DNA from 3 places in the Desulfoluna sp. HI9BLuna genome. Region 1 is predicted to be linked to each of the others. Evidence: predicted binding sites of a transcription regulator. Region 1 holds the regulator's gene; each other region holds the start of a gene.
What was found. Region 1 encodes sigma-54, which starts transcription at its own class of promoters, with help from an activator protein. Its sites were predicted from a motif close to TNTGGCACANTTTCTGCTNT; they were not measured.

Region 1 (5,267 bases):
GTCATCCGTTTTCGTTGTCTTCGTTTCGGATAATGGCGTGGATCTCGTCCCGTGATGTGGCGGTCATCAGTTTTTTGCGAAAGAGATCGCTCTTGAGCATTTTGGAGAGCCTGGCCAGGAGCTTTAAGTGTTGACCGGTGGACTGCTCGGGAGTGACGAGGACAAAAAAGATATGGGCCGGTCGCCCGTCCAGGGAGTCGAAGTCCACACCCTGGCGGCTCATGCCGAATCCCACCACCATGCGGTCCAGACCGGCGATCTTTCCGTGGGGAATGCCGATGCCGTCTCCGATGCCGGTGCTTCCGAGTTGCTCCCGTTCAAGGAGAACCCTTACCAGGTCCGGGTGGTTGAGGCCAGTGAGGTCCGCAATGGGGGCCGCGAGTTCTTCCAGGATTCCTTTTTTGTCCCGTGACGTGAGTTCGGGGATGATCGTTTCCAGCTGCAGTACATCAAGGATTTTCATAATGATTCACCCAGAGAGTCTCTGTTGGCCTGTCCGGCGGTGTGTCTGCCAGGCCGTGTGTCAGGCCGTCCTTTGCAGGATCGTGCGTGGGGCGGTTGCCGACAGGTTTGGGACCTCTACTTTCATATCAGTGGATGGCCCATCTTTCAAGACCTGATGCGCGGGTCGCGTCTCGTCGTCCGAGCATCGGTTTTTGCCCATGAAAAAAGGCGCCTGCACCGGGCAGGCACCTTTTAAACGGAGTGTTTTGTAGCTGACATCACCGGGGTTGTCAAATGGATTTCATTGGACGGTGGCCCCCGGAGGCTGTCGTGTATACGAGCGAGTCGCCCTGTTGCAAGATGAACCCGTGTGTGATCAACCCGGCGAAATCGAAACGCATTTTCGGCTGCTCCTCAAGGGCCCCCCACCCCCTTGAAACGGAGGTGCGGGGCGTTTTCAGGCGGGGCTATATTTTACGAGTTCATCCTCGTGACGTTGCGGACGGACGGCGGGTCAGGCCAGCCGGCGGTCCTCATCCATATCGAAATCGGAAAAGTCATCAAACTCATCCACGTCAACAGGGGCCTCGTTTATCTCTTCGGCCAGGGTGGGACGGATCCCGGGGTTGCCGCTTTTGCGGGCCTGTATCTTTTTCTTGTTTTTGGAGAGTTGCTGCTTGATTTTATCCACGGCAAGGTCGATGGCTGCATACATGCGCTCGCTTGTTTCCGTGGCGTGGACCGTGGTGCGGCCGCTTGTGACGTTTATTTCGGTAATATGCCGTATCTTTTCAACGGAAAAAACGACGTTGGCTTCGGAAGGGGCATCAAGCAGTTTGTCGATACGTTCCAGCTTTTTGGTGGCGTACGCCTTGAGTGCGTCGGAAGGGTCAATGTTCTTGAATGTTACAGATACTTGCATAAATGACCTCCTAAAATTGTTTTCGTTTGCTTGACGGCAATATTTTCATTGCCTCACGGTATTTGGCTACCGTTCGTCTAGCGATGTCTACATTGGCCTCCTTTTTCAAGATTTGAGCGATTTTCTCGTCGCTGTAGGGTTTTTTGGTGTCCTCTCCGTCAATGATCTGTTTGATCTTGTCCTGGACACTGGCCGACGCGATGGCGGCTCCGTGGACGCGGTTGATGGAGCTGTTGAAAAAGTATTTCAGCTCGAAGATACCCTGGGGGGTATAGGCGTACTTGTTGGTGGTGACCCGGCTGATGGTGGACTCGTGCATGCCGATGTCCTGTGCCACGTCCCGCAGCACCATGGGCTTTAAGTGAGAGATCCCTTTTTCAAAGAACTCGGCCTGGAATTTTAAGATGCTCTCCATGACGCTGTAGATGGTTTTCTGGCGCTGGTGGATGCTCTTGATGAGCCAGGCCGCAGAGCGCATCTTGTCCTGAAGGTAGTCCCGGGTGTCGCTGGGGATGTCCTGGCCCTTGGAGAGCGCCTGGCGGTAATAGGGGTTGACGCGGAGCCTCGGCATGCCGTCGTCGTTCAAGGCGATGATGAACTCCCCCTCCTCCTTGTAGACGTAGATGTCCGGAGTGATGTAGTGGGGTTCTTCGGTGCTGAAGGGGCGGCCCGGCTTGGACTCGAACTCCTTGATGATGTTCACCGTGGAGATGATGCTGGGCAGGCCGACTTTCAGCGCCTTGCTGATGGCCTTGTAGTTTTTGTTCTCCAGCTCCTTGATGTGGTTGGTGACGACCTCTTTCATGATCCGGGTCTCCACGCCGAAATGACGGGCCTGGATCAGGAGGCACTCCCCCAGGTTTCGGGCACAGATGCCCGGAGGGTCGAAGGTCTGGAGTTCTTCAAGGACATCCTCCACGAGCTCCACCGAGTGGCCGCACTCCTCCGCGATCTCTTCGACGGAGGCGGTGAGATAGCCGTCGCTGCTCAGGTTGCCGATGATGAGGCAGCCGATCTCCTCGGTGTCGGAGTCCGGGCAGGTCATCAGGAGCTGCCAGAGAAGGTGGTCATCCAGGGATTTCTTCTGGGATACGAAGGCCTCGTATTTGGGCGCCTCCTTCTGCTCGGATTCGTACTGGGCCTTGCCTGTGGAGTTGTACTCTCCCAGGTAGTTGTCCCAGTCGATGTCGCTTCCGATCTTCTCGTCGATTTTCACTTCGGACGTTGCGTTCTCTTCCGGTGCCGGCTTCTCGTCCTCGTGGGTTCCCGCTTCCCGTTGTGCCGTCTCCTGAATCTCTTCGAGGGCCGGGTTTTCTTCCAGCTCCTGGGAGATGGCGTCGACCAGCTCGAGACGGGAGAGTTGCAGGAGCTTGATGGCCTGCTGAAGCTGGGGGGTCATCACCAGTTGTTGGGAGAGGCGCAGCTGTTGCCTGAGTTCCATTGCCATAACTACAACTTCACGGTTTCCATTACGGTTCACACAAGTTTGGGTTGCCGGTCGCATCGCCATTGATACGCCGACTGAAGCCGTCTGTCGGGACGGTTCGATCCATCGAAATTGGGAACGCGGGCCCTTGAACGGTCTGAGGGCCTGCGGTTTTCTATAGGGTAAAGCCTTCGCCCAGATAAATACGGCGGGCGATATCGCTTGATGCAATCTCCTCGGGGGAGCCGGATTCGATGACCTTGCCGACGCTCATGATGTAGGCGTTATCGCAGACTCCCAAAGTCTCCCGGACGTTGTGGTCGGAGATCAGGATCCCGATGCCGCGCTCCTTGAGCATGGCGATGATGTTCTGGATGTCGATGACCGCAATGGGGTCGACCCCTGCAAAGGGCTCATCCAGAAGGATAAAGTCCGGTTTGATGGCCAGGACCCGGGTGATTTCAAGGCGCCTGCGCTCTCCACCGGAGAGGACGGCTGCTTTGCGGTCGGCAAGGTGACTGATGCGCAGTTCCCCCAGGAGGGTCTCCAGGCGCTCTTCCTGTTCCTGTTTGGAGATGCCCAGAAGCTCCAGGATCGCCATGACGTTGTCCCTGACCGACAGGGACTTGAAGATGGATGATTCCTGGGGGAGGTAGCCGATCCCGCACCTGGCCCGCTTGTACACCGGGTAGTTGGTGATCTCCTGGCTGTCGATGAAAACGGAGCCTGAGTCGGGACGTACAATACCTGCAGCCATGTAAAACGTGGTGGTTTTCCCTGCGCCGTTGGGGCCGAGGAGGCCGGTGACGTGGTTGCTCTCCACGCGGATGGAGACACCGTCCACAACGGCTCTCCCTCCGTACGTTTTTATCAGGCTGTTCATCACAAGCTCAGTCATAAAATCCCGATCTTCCCTCTTCGTAATGCGTCTTCACTTACCGGGCCCGTACCTTAAAAATATAATGCATCTGTCGCCGATCTCAAGGGCGGCCCTTATACCGGTAGCCGGTTCAACTTGTCCGGGACGTCCCTTACCATACCACAGGGGCTTTGAAAAAGCACTTGGCATGTTGTCAGAGGTTACCGGAAGCAGCTATTCCCAAGGCTTGAGGCTCTATTTATCCTTTTTGTCCGGGGTAAAGGAGAACCCCTTTTCCCCGGGCACGAGCCGGACCTTTACCCGGGTGCTGTTTCCGCTGTCCACCTTGATGGCGCCTGTAAGGCGGTTGATGACAATGGTTTTGCCTGTCAGTGTGCTTTTGCCGCTTACCACGCGGGGCGGGCCTCCGGTGAGGGTCACCTCCTCCTTGCGCAGGTCGTACATGGCTTTGTCTGCGGTGGCGTGTTTCTCTTCAAAGTCCATGGTTACGTTGCCCTCAGCCTCGATGAGGGAGAGGCCCTTGGTGGTGTCTCCCTTTTGTTTGCCGTCTTCGTAGTGAAGCTGGACCGAGTCGGCCTTCAGGACGGCGCCGTCCCGGGTGATACGAACGTTGCCGGAGAAAAGGGCGTAGCGGCCCTGGCTGTCCGAGGTGAGGTGGTCGGCGCTGATGCCGACTTCGCCTTCCTGGGCAACCCCGGCCACAGGCAGCAGCACAAGGGCCAGGAGGAAGAACCAGAGATATTTATTGGAGACGTGTTTCATCGTATTTTCCTTTGCTTGCTTCTCGGAGCGTGCCGTTGACGTTTCCGTCCAGGGTCATCCGTCCCCCGGCAAGGTCGAGGAACATGGCATCTCCGGTGAGCCGGGAGATGGCGTCGGTGATGACCACCGGGGTTGTGGAGATGATGACCTGAGACTCCTTGGTGTAGGTGAGGGCGTCACTGGTGATGGTGATTCCTCTCCGTTTGACCACCACATTGCCGGACACCTCCATATTTCGTGTCTGGGTGTCAAGGACTCCCTTGTCGGCGGTCAGGGTGGTGACCGCCCCGGTTTTTTCAAAGTACCGGGCGGTGAGCATCAGGAACACAGCGCGGTTTTCCGTGTTGTACAGGTTGACCGTTTCCGCCTCGACGCTCCATTCATCCACGCCCTGGCGGGACGAGGTGTGGCGCATCTTGTCCAGGGTGAGGGTCGCTTTGCTCTCCTCCCGGGGCTCTGTGGCAGGCGTCTGGCTGCCTCTGTGGGTGGCCAGGATGACCCCGGTGGACAGGGCGGTGGCGGCCATGATGGCGATGAGCACCCTTCGGACCACCTTTCTGGTGGATATGGCGCTTTTGCCCTTCATGCAAGGTATCTTTCGATGGCTTTATCCCAAAGCCCTTTGGCCTTGAGGATCGCTTCGCAGGTTTCCCGGACCGCACCTCTGCCCCCGGCATGGGTGGTGGTCAGGTGGGCGCGCTCTCTGACTTCGGCCACGGCATCGGCCACGGCAATGGAAACCCCGACCCGTTTCATGATGGGCAGGTCCGGGAGATCATCGCCGATGAAGGCCATGCGTTCGGCAGGAACCCCTGAACGTGCCACCACCTGAT
Region 2 (5,267 bases), 2.6 Mb from region 1:
GGTATCCGGTGTATCTGTACTGTTTTGATCTTGATGAGTTGGAGTCCTTAGACCGGCGTTTGCCTTTTTTCGGGTACAACCGACGTCGCCCGGTATCCCTTTACGATGACAGGTACCTGGATAGCGGATCCGGGAGCATCAAGGAGAAGCTGTACCGCTATCTTAAGGAGAGAGGCTGCCATGACTCGGTTCGGCAGGTCATGCTCATCACCTCACCAAGTTACTTCAATCGTGTGTTCAACCCCGTGAGCTTTTATTATTGCCTTGCCGAAGACCGCCGACCGGTGTGTATCGTGGCCGAAGTCAACAACACCTTCGGGGACAGGCATTTGTATCTGTTGACCAAAGACGAGGAGGTGTCCGCCGGCCCCGCATCGGGCTTTCCTGTGGAATACACGGCCCCCAAGGCTTTTCATGTCTCTCCATTTAATAACATGGAGGGGACCTACCGGTTTTACATCTCGTCACCCGATGGAAAGCTGTCCATCGAGATTCACCTGATGCGTGACGGGGATAAAGTCCTGTCCGCCTCCCTCAAGGGAGAGAGCATCCCCCTGACGCAGAAAAATCAGTTGCGGACCCTGGTCTCACGTCCCGTGATGCCGTGGAAAACCGTCCCGCGCATCTTGAGGGAAGCCTTGCGCCTCTTTGCCGGTAAGAAGTTGCCTGTTTTCGATCGCCCTGTCCCCAAAAGTTCCATGACCATTCGGCACAGGGGGGGGACGATTCTGGAACGGCTCTGTGAAAAACAGGTGCTGGGGCTGCTCCGACGTATCGGAAACGGGTGCGTTACGGTTCGTTTTCCGGGTGCAATGAAGGGTCCGTCGGGTGGCATTCAAAGGGTGTATGGTGATACATCCTCATCTCTTCAGGCCAACCTGAGCATTGCAGATCCCAGGTTTTATCCGCGCGTGGTCCTGGGCAGCGACATCGGTTTCGGGGAGAGTTTCATGGAGGGGATGTGGACGAGTGATAACCCGGCAGACTTGATTCGAATCCTTATCCGCAACATGGACACGGCGACGGATTCCCAGCTGCCCCTGGCCTGGCTGGCCCATGGCATGGGGCGTTTGCTGGACCGGGCCCGCCACAATACCCTGACGGGCAGCCAAAGGAATATCCGAAAGCATTACGACCTGAGCAACGATTTTTTTGCCCTGTTTTTAGACGAGACCATGACCTATTCGGCGGCGCTCCACAGTGAGCCGGGCGAGACCCTTGAAGCCGCCCAGAGGAGCAAGCTGCACCATCTGATCGACAAGGCGCGGATTTCACGGGACCATCATGTGCTGGAGATTGGGTTCGGGTGGGGTTCCTTTGCGGTGGAGGCGGTGAAGCGCACCGGGTGCCGGGTCACAGGGATTACCCTGTCCGAAGCTCAGCACGCCTTTGCCCTTCAGAAGGTCAGGGAAGAGGGGTTGGAGGATCGCATCACCCTGCTCATCAAGGATTACAGGAAGATGTCCGGGACGTTTGACAGGATCGTCTCCATCGAGATGCTGGAGGCCGTCGGCCACAGGTTCTTGGGGACTTTTTTCCGGCAGTGCGACAGGCTGTTGACCCCGGAGGGGCTCGTGGTGCTCCAGGTGATCACCGTGCCGGATCAGCGCTACGATGCGTATCGGACCCACGAGGACTGGATCCAGCGCCATGTCTTCCCCGGAGGCCACCTGCCGTCCCTTTCCGTGCTCTCCCGGGCCATGACCCGGTCGTCACGGCTCATCGTGGAGCACCTTGAGAACATCGGCCCACATTATGCCCGGACCCTCAAGGCCTGGCGAGAGCGTTTCCTTGCCAACGCAGACAAGCTTGCCGCCCTGGGGTTCGACGAGGTGTTCAAGCGCAAGTGGCTCTTCTATCTTGCTTGCTGTGAAGCCCAGTTTGCCGAGCGGTCCCTGGCGAACCTGCAGCTGGTGCTGAATCGCCCGGGAGGAGCAGGCTCGGGGTAGGCGTGATTTCAAAGCCCCACAAACAAAAAGCCTCCGGCAGTGTTGCCGGAGGCTTTTTTATTACGGAGTTGCTGCACCCTTAAAAAGGATCAGTTCCCGGATGCTTTTTTTCTTTTAAGCCGGGTTATCCCCAGGAGGCCCACTCCGAGGCCGAGGAGAACAGCCGTGGCCGGTTCGGGAACCGGGGCCGTTGTCGGGGAAGGGGCTGTCTCCAGGGTGACCGTGGCAAAGATGTCGGCGTCGCCTTCGCTCCAGCAGGGGCCGTGGGGGCCTGTCCACATGGAGCTTGAGAATGTGGCGTCACTCAGTTCGATGGCGAATCGCCCTCCGTTTCCAAAGTCCACATACACAGGGTCATCCCAGATGACCTGCCAGCCTTGCTTGAACTCGAATTTCCCCGAAAAGCCGGTGGATTCTCCGGATATATCCTGGGTGATGTCCGGGAGGTCAAAGTCCATGTACGCCGTGACCTCCATGGCCTTGAGGTCGTCCTCATTGATCCAGCTTTCGTGTGTTCCCATGTGTGCAAACTTGAAGCTGAAGGATTCTCCCGGATCCAGTAAAAAAGCCTGGGATGAAACCGACTGGTAGATCTCGGCCCACATGGTCAGCCCCTGGGTGGTTTTGGAGACGTCGATGGATGAGGCGTCACCCATTTCAAAGGTGTACGGTGTCGCCATGGCGGAGCCGCAGGTCAGCAGCATGGCAAAGAGGAAGCATAAAATCCGGATCGGTCTGCTCATTGGGTCTGGTCCCTTCGTGTGTCCATGGGCAAGGGCATTGAAGCCCCCTTGCCGGTGAATGGTTTTTAGTGTTTGTCAGTGTTCCGTTTCAGGCAGTGGGTAGTAAATGAGCAAGGCCTTCCTTGTTATGTATGGAAGGCCTGTTGGTTGACTCATTTGTGGGGTAATATAGCAAAATATATGCCACGGAAGATGGGTGATAAATGCCTATGATCAGGAAAGGTTAACGGGGGATGGATGAAAAGTGTGTAATGAGTTACATGATTTGATGGGTAGTGGAACGGACAGTGGGAAGCTCGGTTATACCATGGCCTTTAGGCTCTGGTAGTTCATGGGGCCACGATGGGGTAGGCGCAACAAACCGTTATTCCAGATGGTTTTTGTGGCATGACCTGGATACGGGCAACCAGCCTTCTGTATAGTGTGAACAGGGGCTGGCGGTTCTGCCTGAACATGCGTCGGAGGAGGGAGAATCGCTCCGGCAGGGCAAACATGCCGGAGCGATGCATAAAGCAAGCGACCGAGATCTGTCCGGGGTCGCCTGGATAGGTCTCGGGTCGAGTACGGTCAGCACTCGTTTCGGATCAGAGCCTGGAAAGCTTCCCGAACCCTGGCCGTATCGGGTCCGGGGTTGCCGGTTCCGATGGTCCGGCCGTCGATGGTGGTGACGGGGATCATCTCAGCGGCGGTTCCCGTGAGGAAGCATTCATCGGCGGTGTAGAGATCGTACAGGGTGGATGGGGTTGCCCGTGTCTCCATGCCGATGCCTTCGGCTGCCTCGATGACGGCGTCCCGGGTGATGCCCTTGAGGGCTCCCTGATCGGAAGCAGGGGTCAGGAGCACCCCGTCCCTGATGTAGAAGATGTTGTCCCCGGTGCATTCGGCCACCTTGCCTTCGCGGTTGAGGAGGATGGCTTCCAGGCACCCGGCCTGCTGGGCCTCCAGCTTGGCCATGATGTTGTTGAGGTAGTTCAGGGATTTGATCCTCGGGTCCACAGCGTCCGGGCTGTTTCGCCGGGTTGAGGCGGTGATTACCTTGATTCCCCTGGTGTAATGCTCTTCAGGGTAGAGGCTGATGTCGTCCACAATGACAATGACCGACGCCTCAGGACAGGTGGCAGGGTTGATGCCGAGGTCGCCCACCCCCCGGGTAATCACCAGGCGGATGTACCCGTCGGTTTTTTCATTTTTAGCAACGGCTTCAAGCAACAGTTCTGCCATCTCTTCTTCGCTCATGGGGATGGTGAGCAGAGTGGCCCGCGCGCTGTCGTAGAGTCTGCGCACGTGCTCCTTTAATCGGAAGATGGCTCCGTTGTAAATGCGAATGCCTTCGAAAACCCCGTCTCCGTAAAGCAGCCCATGGTCAAAGACCGAGATTTTTGCGTCCTCTTTTCCAACCCAGTTGCCGTCGATGTATATCTGCATGGAAGTCTCCTTGGTTTCCCGTTGGGTGTTTTTTGAAACGTGTTACGCCAGATCGGTGTCGTTGAATATATCCCGCAGGTGGTGATAGCGGTCTCCGAAGGTGTCATGGAGAAGGCCGTCGAAGCGGCGGACGATCTTCATGATGTAGATGTCGTGTTTGATGTAGTCCTCGGCCAGGGTGATGAACCCCTGGTTGAGGCTCCATGCCCCCTCCACACGGTTGGTGTTGGTGATGGTGGCCACGATGGCCGCCGTGGCGTCTGTCACCAGCACAAAGCCCCGTCCCCCTTTCTCTTCGAAGAGGGTGTCTTCGATGGGGTGCTCGAAGATGCGGCCCGCCGCTGTTTTAATCTCTCCGAAGTGGACGGTGGCAATGCGGACCCCCCGGGCTTCGGCCTGGGACAGGGCTGGCTCCAGGGTGGCCGCTTCGTCGGGCCAGGTGGAGAGCAGCAGACTCTCTTTGGCGCCTTCGATCATCCTCTCGGCCTTGTCGATGAGCACGTCGTACTCTGTGATGTTCCAGATGAAGGAGACGTCATCGGCCTTGACCGAGAGCTGCTTGAGGCCCTCTTCAAGGGTGTCGAAGGTTCGGTGGAAAAAGCGGCGCCTGCTCTCCACGAACTCCTCGGGCGGTGTGCCTACGTATTTTTTCTTGCGTCCTTCGCCTTCCACAAAGACAACGCGTTTTTCCACAAGGCGCCCCAGGATCTCATAGATCTTGGATGACGGAATGCCTGATGCCTGGGAGAGTTCATACGCAGAGGCCGGTTGCACCGCCAGAAGGTGCACGTAGGCCTTGGCTTCGTATTCGGAAAACCCCAGGGCCGTGATTTGTGGGATAATATTGTTAACTACCATAGTAGTTAATATTGCGCCGAAGGGCCTTGTCTGTCAACGGAAAAATGGGGACGCCCGCAGGGTGAATCATTCAGGGGATGGGGGGCAGGGCCCTGGGTTCCGGGCACCGGAAGGGATTTGAGGCACAAAAAAGGCGGATCGTGTCAAACGATCCGCCTTGCTCCCGTCGTGTTGGTCCGAAGGATTCACACTTGGTCAAACCAGTCATTGGTGCTTTTGGGAAGGACCCATTTGTTCTTGGCCTTCATCACCACAAAGGATTCGCAGGACTCGATGTCCCCTAAGGCGGGAA
Region 3 (5,267 bases), 2.9 Mb from region 1:
GGAAAACCAAAGCCTGTGGGCACCCCGCCTGTCCTCTCCGTGGTGATCTCCTCACCCGGGGATATTCCCCTTTGCGAGGCCACCCCTGCCGAGATTTTTTTCCGGCTTCCCGAGGCCCTTGAAAACCGGGAAGACGAATTTATCGCGCTGTTCAACCAATTCCCGGAGCTCACCCCCTGGTTCCCGCCCGTGCTCATCGGAGAGGACTACACCGCGGCCCGGGCGATTCTGGAAACCGTCAAGCCGGCCCGCATCGTAACAGACAACTCAGGCATCGCCTTTGACGCCTTCAGGCAAGGCATTGCCTGGATGGCGGGGAGCTGTTTCAACCTCGTCAACTCCTTCGGCCTGCGCTGCCTCAAGGAGCAGTTCGGCTGCTCCGGTGCCATTGTGTCCCGGGAGATCAAAAAAGAGCAGCTCAAACGCCTTGTGCCACCGGAAGGCATGGAGCTGTGCATGGGCATCTTCCACCCCGTCACCCTGATGACCAGCCGCCAGTGCCTGCACCAGGGAGTCATCGGGTGCTCCAGAAAGCGATTCGACAAAACGTGCCTTGAAGGGTGCGACAAATCGTCATCCATCACGCACGCAAACGGGGCTACCCTTCACGTTCACAAGTCCGGGGGCAACCACCACCGCCTCTACCATGAGACCCATTGCCTCAACACCGAGGTGGTCGCGGACCTGCCCCACACCTTTTCCCGGTTTTTCATCGACCTGCGGGACATCGCCACCCACACAAAAACCGACACGGACAAAGCCGGGCTCATCGCCCTGTTCCATGACCTCCTCACGGGGGTTCCCGGAGCCGAAGCCGCGCTTCACCGAACAATCCGCCACACCACCAACATCCAGTACATCAGGGGAATTTAACCCCTTCCCCCAACGCCCTCCAAAAACGAAAAAACCGGCCCCTGCAAGGGGCCGGTTGCGTCATCTCACGGGGCCGTGATCACCCCGCAAGGCTCATGGCCACGTCTGCGCGGGGCACCAACGTCCCTCTCCAGATATTCATCTTTTCCGCCTCCCGCATGAGGCCCTCCCGGAAATCGGGGTGGGCGATGCCGATGAGGGCTTCGGCCCGCTGCCAGGTGCTTTTTCCCTTGAGGCTGGCCACGCCGTACTCGGTCACCACGTACTGCACGGCAGACCGGGGAAGGGTGACAATGGTGCCGTGATCCACAAAGGGCCGGATCCTTGAAGTGAGGGCCCCTTCCCTGTCGGTCTTGGTGGATGCCAGGCAGATAAAGGCCTTTCCTCCCTTGGAATGGTAGCTTCCGTAGGCAAAATCAAACTGCCCACCGGTTCCGGAGATCTGCCTGAACCCCGATGACTCGGAGCAGACCTGGCCGTAAAGGTCCACCTCCACGGCGTTGTTGATGGAGACGGCACGTGGGTTTGCCGCGATGCGATGAAGGTCATTGACGTATCCCACGGGATAGCTGGCGCATGCCGGATTCCGATGGATAAATTCGTAAAGTTTTTCACTGCCCAGGGCAAAGGTGTAGACCATCTTCCCAGGGTTGTCGGCCTTCTCCATGTTGGAGATCCTGCCCGCCCGGTACATGTCCACATAGGCGTCCACCAGCATCTCCGTGTGAACCCCGAGGTCCTTTAAATCCGAATCGGCGATCATCTTGCCGATGACATTGGGAAGGCTCCCGATGCCCAGCTGCAAACAGGAACCGTCTTCAATCTGTCCCACCACATGCCGGGCGATGGCCCGGTCCACATCGGATATGGGGATGCGGGGCAGAGAGACCAGCGCCGTGTTGGTCCCCTGGACCACATAGTCCACCTTGGAGATATGCACGGCCTCGCCATACCCGCCGTAGCAAACCGGCATGTTGTCGTTGACCTCAACGATCACCGTCTTTGCCTTGCGGAGCTGGCTGTACTGGCAGGAGTTGGCGATGCCGAAGTTAAAAAAACCGGAATCGTCCATGGGCGCCACCTGAACCATGAACACATCGGTGGTCAGGTCCCCGTCATCGTAGATCTGGTTGCCCTCGTGGTAGAGAACCGGGATGTAACTGCAGCCGCCCCTGTCGTGGAGATACCGCTCACCACCGCTGAAATGAAAGCTGTTGTAGTTGAAGCTTCTGCCCGAAGGATCGGCCAGGGCCACCTTGGGAATCCCCGGGTACCCCACCCCGCGCACCTTCACCGCCTCAAGCTCCCCGGCGCGATGGGCAAGGGCCTCATCCAGGTCCACGGGGCTGCAGAGAAAATTGCCGTAATCCACCCAGTCACCGGACTTGACCTGTTTTACCGCTGTGGCCGCATCCACGCATTTTCGCCCGTACTCGCTTCTGTACATGCCCACCTCCCGGTTCCGTTAAGGGTTATCTTTCCGGCATGTTACTTGAGCAAAGGACGTGCCACAGGCATCATTGCAAAATCTAACCAACTGGTTTTACCTGCTTTCACAACAAAACAGACAAGACATGGGCGGGTAAGGAAATGCGACAGGGATGTCGCATAGCAGAGCCATAAAACGCCAGACAGCTCTACATCAGGGGCTTTTCAACCATGCGACACCAACGCCGCACTTTGCGACACATCATTCGCATGACCGGAGTCGGTGCAGTGCCATCTTCCGCTCAAGGGTCCGTCGGTTAATGCCCAGGCGGTGTGCGGTCTTGCCTCGATGCCACTTCATCTCCTCCAGGGTTTTGAGGATGTGCGCCCTCTCGGTTTCGGCCAGCAGGGACTTCAGGTCCCTTCCGTGATCGGACACGCTGCGGTACCTTTTGTCCACCGAGGGCATGGCCCCATCTGCTGAAAAGAGTTCCGTAAAGTCCAGTTTTTTGAGGGTCACATAGCGATGCAGCACATTTTGCAGCTCCCGGACGTTTCCCGGCCATCGATACCTCTGAAACGCATCCAGAATAGCCGGGGTAATGGGGGGGACCTCCGTTGCACCGGGGTACTGTTTCAAAAAATGATCCATGAGAAGGGGGATGTCCGATGGCCGCTTTCGAAGCGGGGGAAGGTGGATGGGAATGATATGAATGCGGTAAAAAAAGTCCTCCCGCATGAGGCCTTTGGTGATGAGGTTGGTCAGGTCCCTGTTGGTTGCGGCGATGATCCTCAGGTTCGGCTTTCGGACTGTCTTTCCCCCCAGGGCGGTGTACCCGTTGCCCTCAATGGCCCGCAACAGCTTGGCCTGCATCCCCAGGGCGATCTCCCCGAGCTCATCGAGAAACAGGGTGCCGCCGTCGGCCAGGTCCAAAAACCCTTTTTTATCCTGAACCGCCCCGGTGAAGGCCCCTTTTTTGTACCCGAAAAACTCGCTCTCCATGAGAGATTCGGGGATGGCTCCGCAGTTGACGGGAATAAAGCCATGGTCCATGCGATCGCTCAACCGATGGATTTCCCGCGAGACCAGCTCCTTGCCCGTCCCCGACTCTCCGTAGATAATGATGTTGGCATTGGAGGCGGCGGCATTCAGTATCACCTCGTAGACCGCCTGCATTTCCGGGCTCTTCCCGATGAGATCCCCGAAGCGGGAGCGTGCGGTCATGGTGGATTTCAGGCGCCTGTTCTCTTTGCGCAAGCTGTCGGCACTGTCACGCAGGCGCTTCTCCTTGAGTTTCCGATCGGTGATATCCGTAAGCAGGGTCTGCTGTTTCCGCACGCTGCCGTCCATGGCACAAATGGGGGTTGAGACCGCCGCATACCACCGGTGGTCACGGGGGTTTAAAAACTCGGATCGCACGGTTTCCCCCTTGAAAACATCTGCCGCTCCACACCACGGGCAAGGCGTTGTCCGGTCATAAATGGCGGAATAGCAGGGGTCCCCCACGGCCTCCCGGCCAACCTGTGCCCTAAGGTGGCCATTCATAAATTCAAGGGTGTAATCCCTGTAAGAGGTGTAGAGATGACCCGGAAAGTTCTCAACGATACCCCGCAACTCATCTTCCCTGAGTTTCAGCTTTTTTTCCGCCTCTTTTCGAGAGGTCACATTCACCAGGGTGGCCACGCTGGTTGAGCCCTGGACCATGTTCAGCTTGATCAGGATATCATAGACGTCCCCATCCCGGTCCATCAGGCGACACTCATACTCCTCCGGAGCCCATGAAGGGTCCTGACGCCGCCTGTGGTGGAAGTGCGTCATCCGCTCCAGGTCCTCTGGCACCACAAACCGCGTCCATTTCATTTTGCCTTCAAGCTCCGCCCGTGAATACCCCACAAGCTCTTCGAGCTTCTCATTCATCATGGAGATCGTCAGGTCCTCTTCGAGAATAACCGAAGGGGCGGTGGATTTTTCAAAAACCCGGCGAAACAACTGAGCCCGGCTTCCCAAAGTCTCATCTCCGACAAGGCTCTCACCCGCTGGTTTGTCCCTGTTCCCGCACACCTTGAGTTCTGTCATCGTCCGCCCCCTGCCATGGTAAATGAACCCTGCCTGCCCCGCCGATCCCGCTGATATGACACGGGACCAAAAATACTCGTGTGTTATCTATCCAGGGGTTTGCAGGACGTCTCCGCCTGTTTGCGTTACACAAACAGTGGTTGCCAAAAAACAAAACGATCCATTGCTAAACATGGTTATTTTGTGCCCCAGCCATTGCCTTCTTGCAAGTATAAACTGGTTTCAGGATCACACGTTTGGTTGCGAGGAATGGCTTTAGCATGTATATATCTCGCAGCGGCTTAAGATAACGTATCATCACGTAAAAGCCTCAACCAACGCCGCTGCCTCCGCCAACCGGAACAAACCGCAGCCCCAAAACTCCGCAGGTTCGGCTCCCGCTCCGCAGACAGCACGTTCACATGCATGCACCGGAATCTGCCCGCAAAAGAGGGTGGCAATGTGGAACTCACAGCGACAGACAAAACGGAAGGTTGTTGCCTCCGGGATCGGGATGGTTGCCGTTCTGATGCTTCTGGTCGCGGTGGCCGGGCGCTTCTGGCTCACCTCGGACCACGGCCGCCATTTTCTTCAGGATCGCATCAACAGGGCCATTCCCGGGAGCCTCCACTGGGACGACCTGAGCCTTTCACTGTTCGCAGGACGCATCGAGGTTACCAATCTTCGGCTCCACGACCCGGAGTCTGCCCCCCTTGTCTCTCTGGACCGGCTTGTTGTGAACCTTGCATGGGCTCCCCTTTTGGGCAACACCCTTGCCCTTGAAAACGTCATCCTTGAATCACCGAAGGTCCTGCTGGCCACGGATGCCTCGGGCACATTCAATATCCTCACAGCCTTTCCTGCCCGGGAGCCCGCCCCCCCGACACAAGACAACGACTCGGGGGAATTC

Region 2: a site for sigma-54 is predicted at 2,861-2,880, ahead of ACOYW0_RS02905 (PEP-CTERM sorting domain-containing protein). Genes of this name have one in related genera too.
Region 3: a site for sigma-54 is predicted at 2,367-2,386, ahead of ACOYW0_RS04145 (acetyl-CoA hydrolase/transferase family protein). Genes of this name have one in related genera too.

The regions. Positions count from the first base shown of each region.
Region 1 covers NZ_CP186555.1:4,512,935-4,518,201, forward strand. The annotation lists gene ACOYW0_RS18445 (PTS sugar transporter subunit IIA) at 2-463, opposite strand; gene hpf (ribosome hibernation-promoting factor, HPF/YfiA family) at 959-1,366, opposite strand; gene rpoN (RNA polymerase factor sigma-54) at 1,377-2,813, opposite strand; gene lptB (LPS export ABC transporter ATP-binding protein) at 2,968-3,690, opposite strand; gene ACOYW0_RS18465 (LptA/OstA family protein) at 3,907-4,434, opposite strand; gene lptC (LPS export ABC transporter periplasmic protein LptC) at 4,415-5,020, opposite strand; gene ACOYW0_RS18475 (KdsC family phosphatase) at 5,017-5,267, opposite strand, start outside.
Region 2 covers NZ_CP186555.1:781,167-786,433, reverse strand. The annotation lists gene ACOYW0_RS02910 (DUF1365 family protein) at 1-1,949, shown strand, start outside; gene ACOYW0_RS02905 (PEP-CTERM sorting domain-containing protein) at 2,039-2,692, opposite strand; gene ilvE (branched-chain-amino-acid transaminase) at 3,260-4,117, opposite strand; gene ACOYW0_RS02895 (TrmB family transcriptional regulator) at 4,160-4,975, opposite strand; gene ACOYW0_RS02890 (Lrp/AsnC family transcriptional regulator) at 5,161-5,267, opposite strand, start outside.
Region 3 covers NZ_CP186555.1:1,050,289-1,055,555, forward strand. The annotation lists gene ACOYW0_RS04140 (peptidase U32 family protein) at 1-873, shown strand, start outside; gene ACOYW0_RS04145 (acetyl-CoA hydrolase/transferase family protein) at 953-2,320, opposite strand; gene ACOYW0_RS04150 (sigma 54-interacting transcriptional regulator) at 2,564-4,378, opposite strand; gene ACOYW0_RS04155 (translocation/assembly module TamB domain-containing protein) at 4,818-5,267, shown strand, end outside.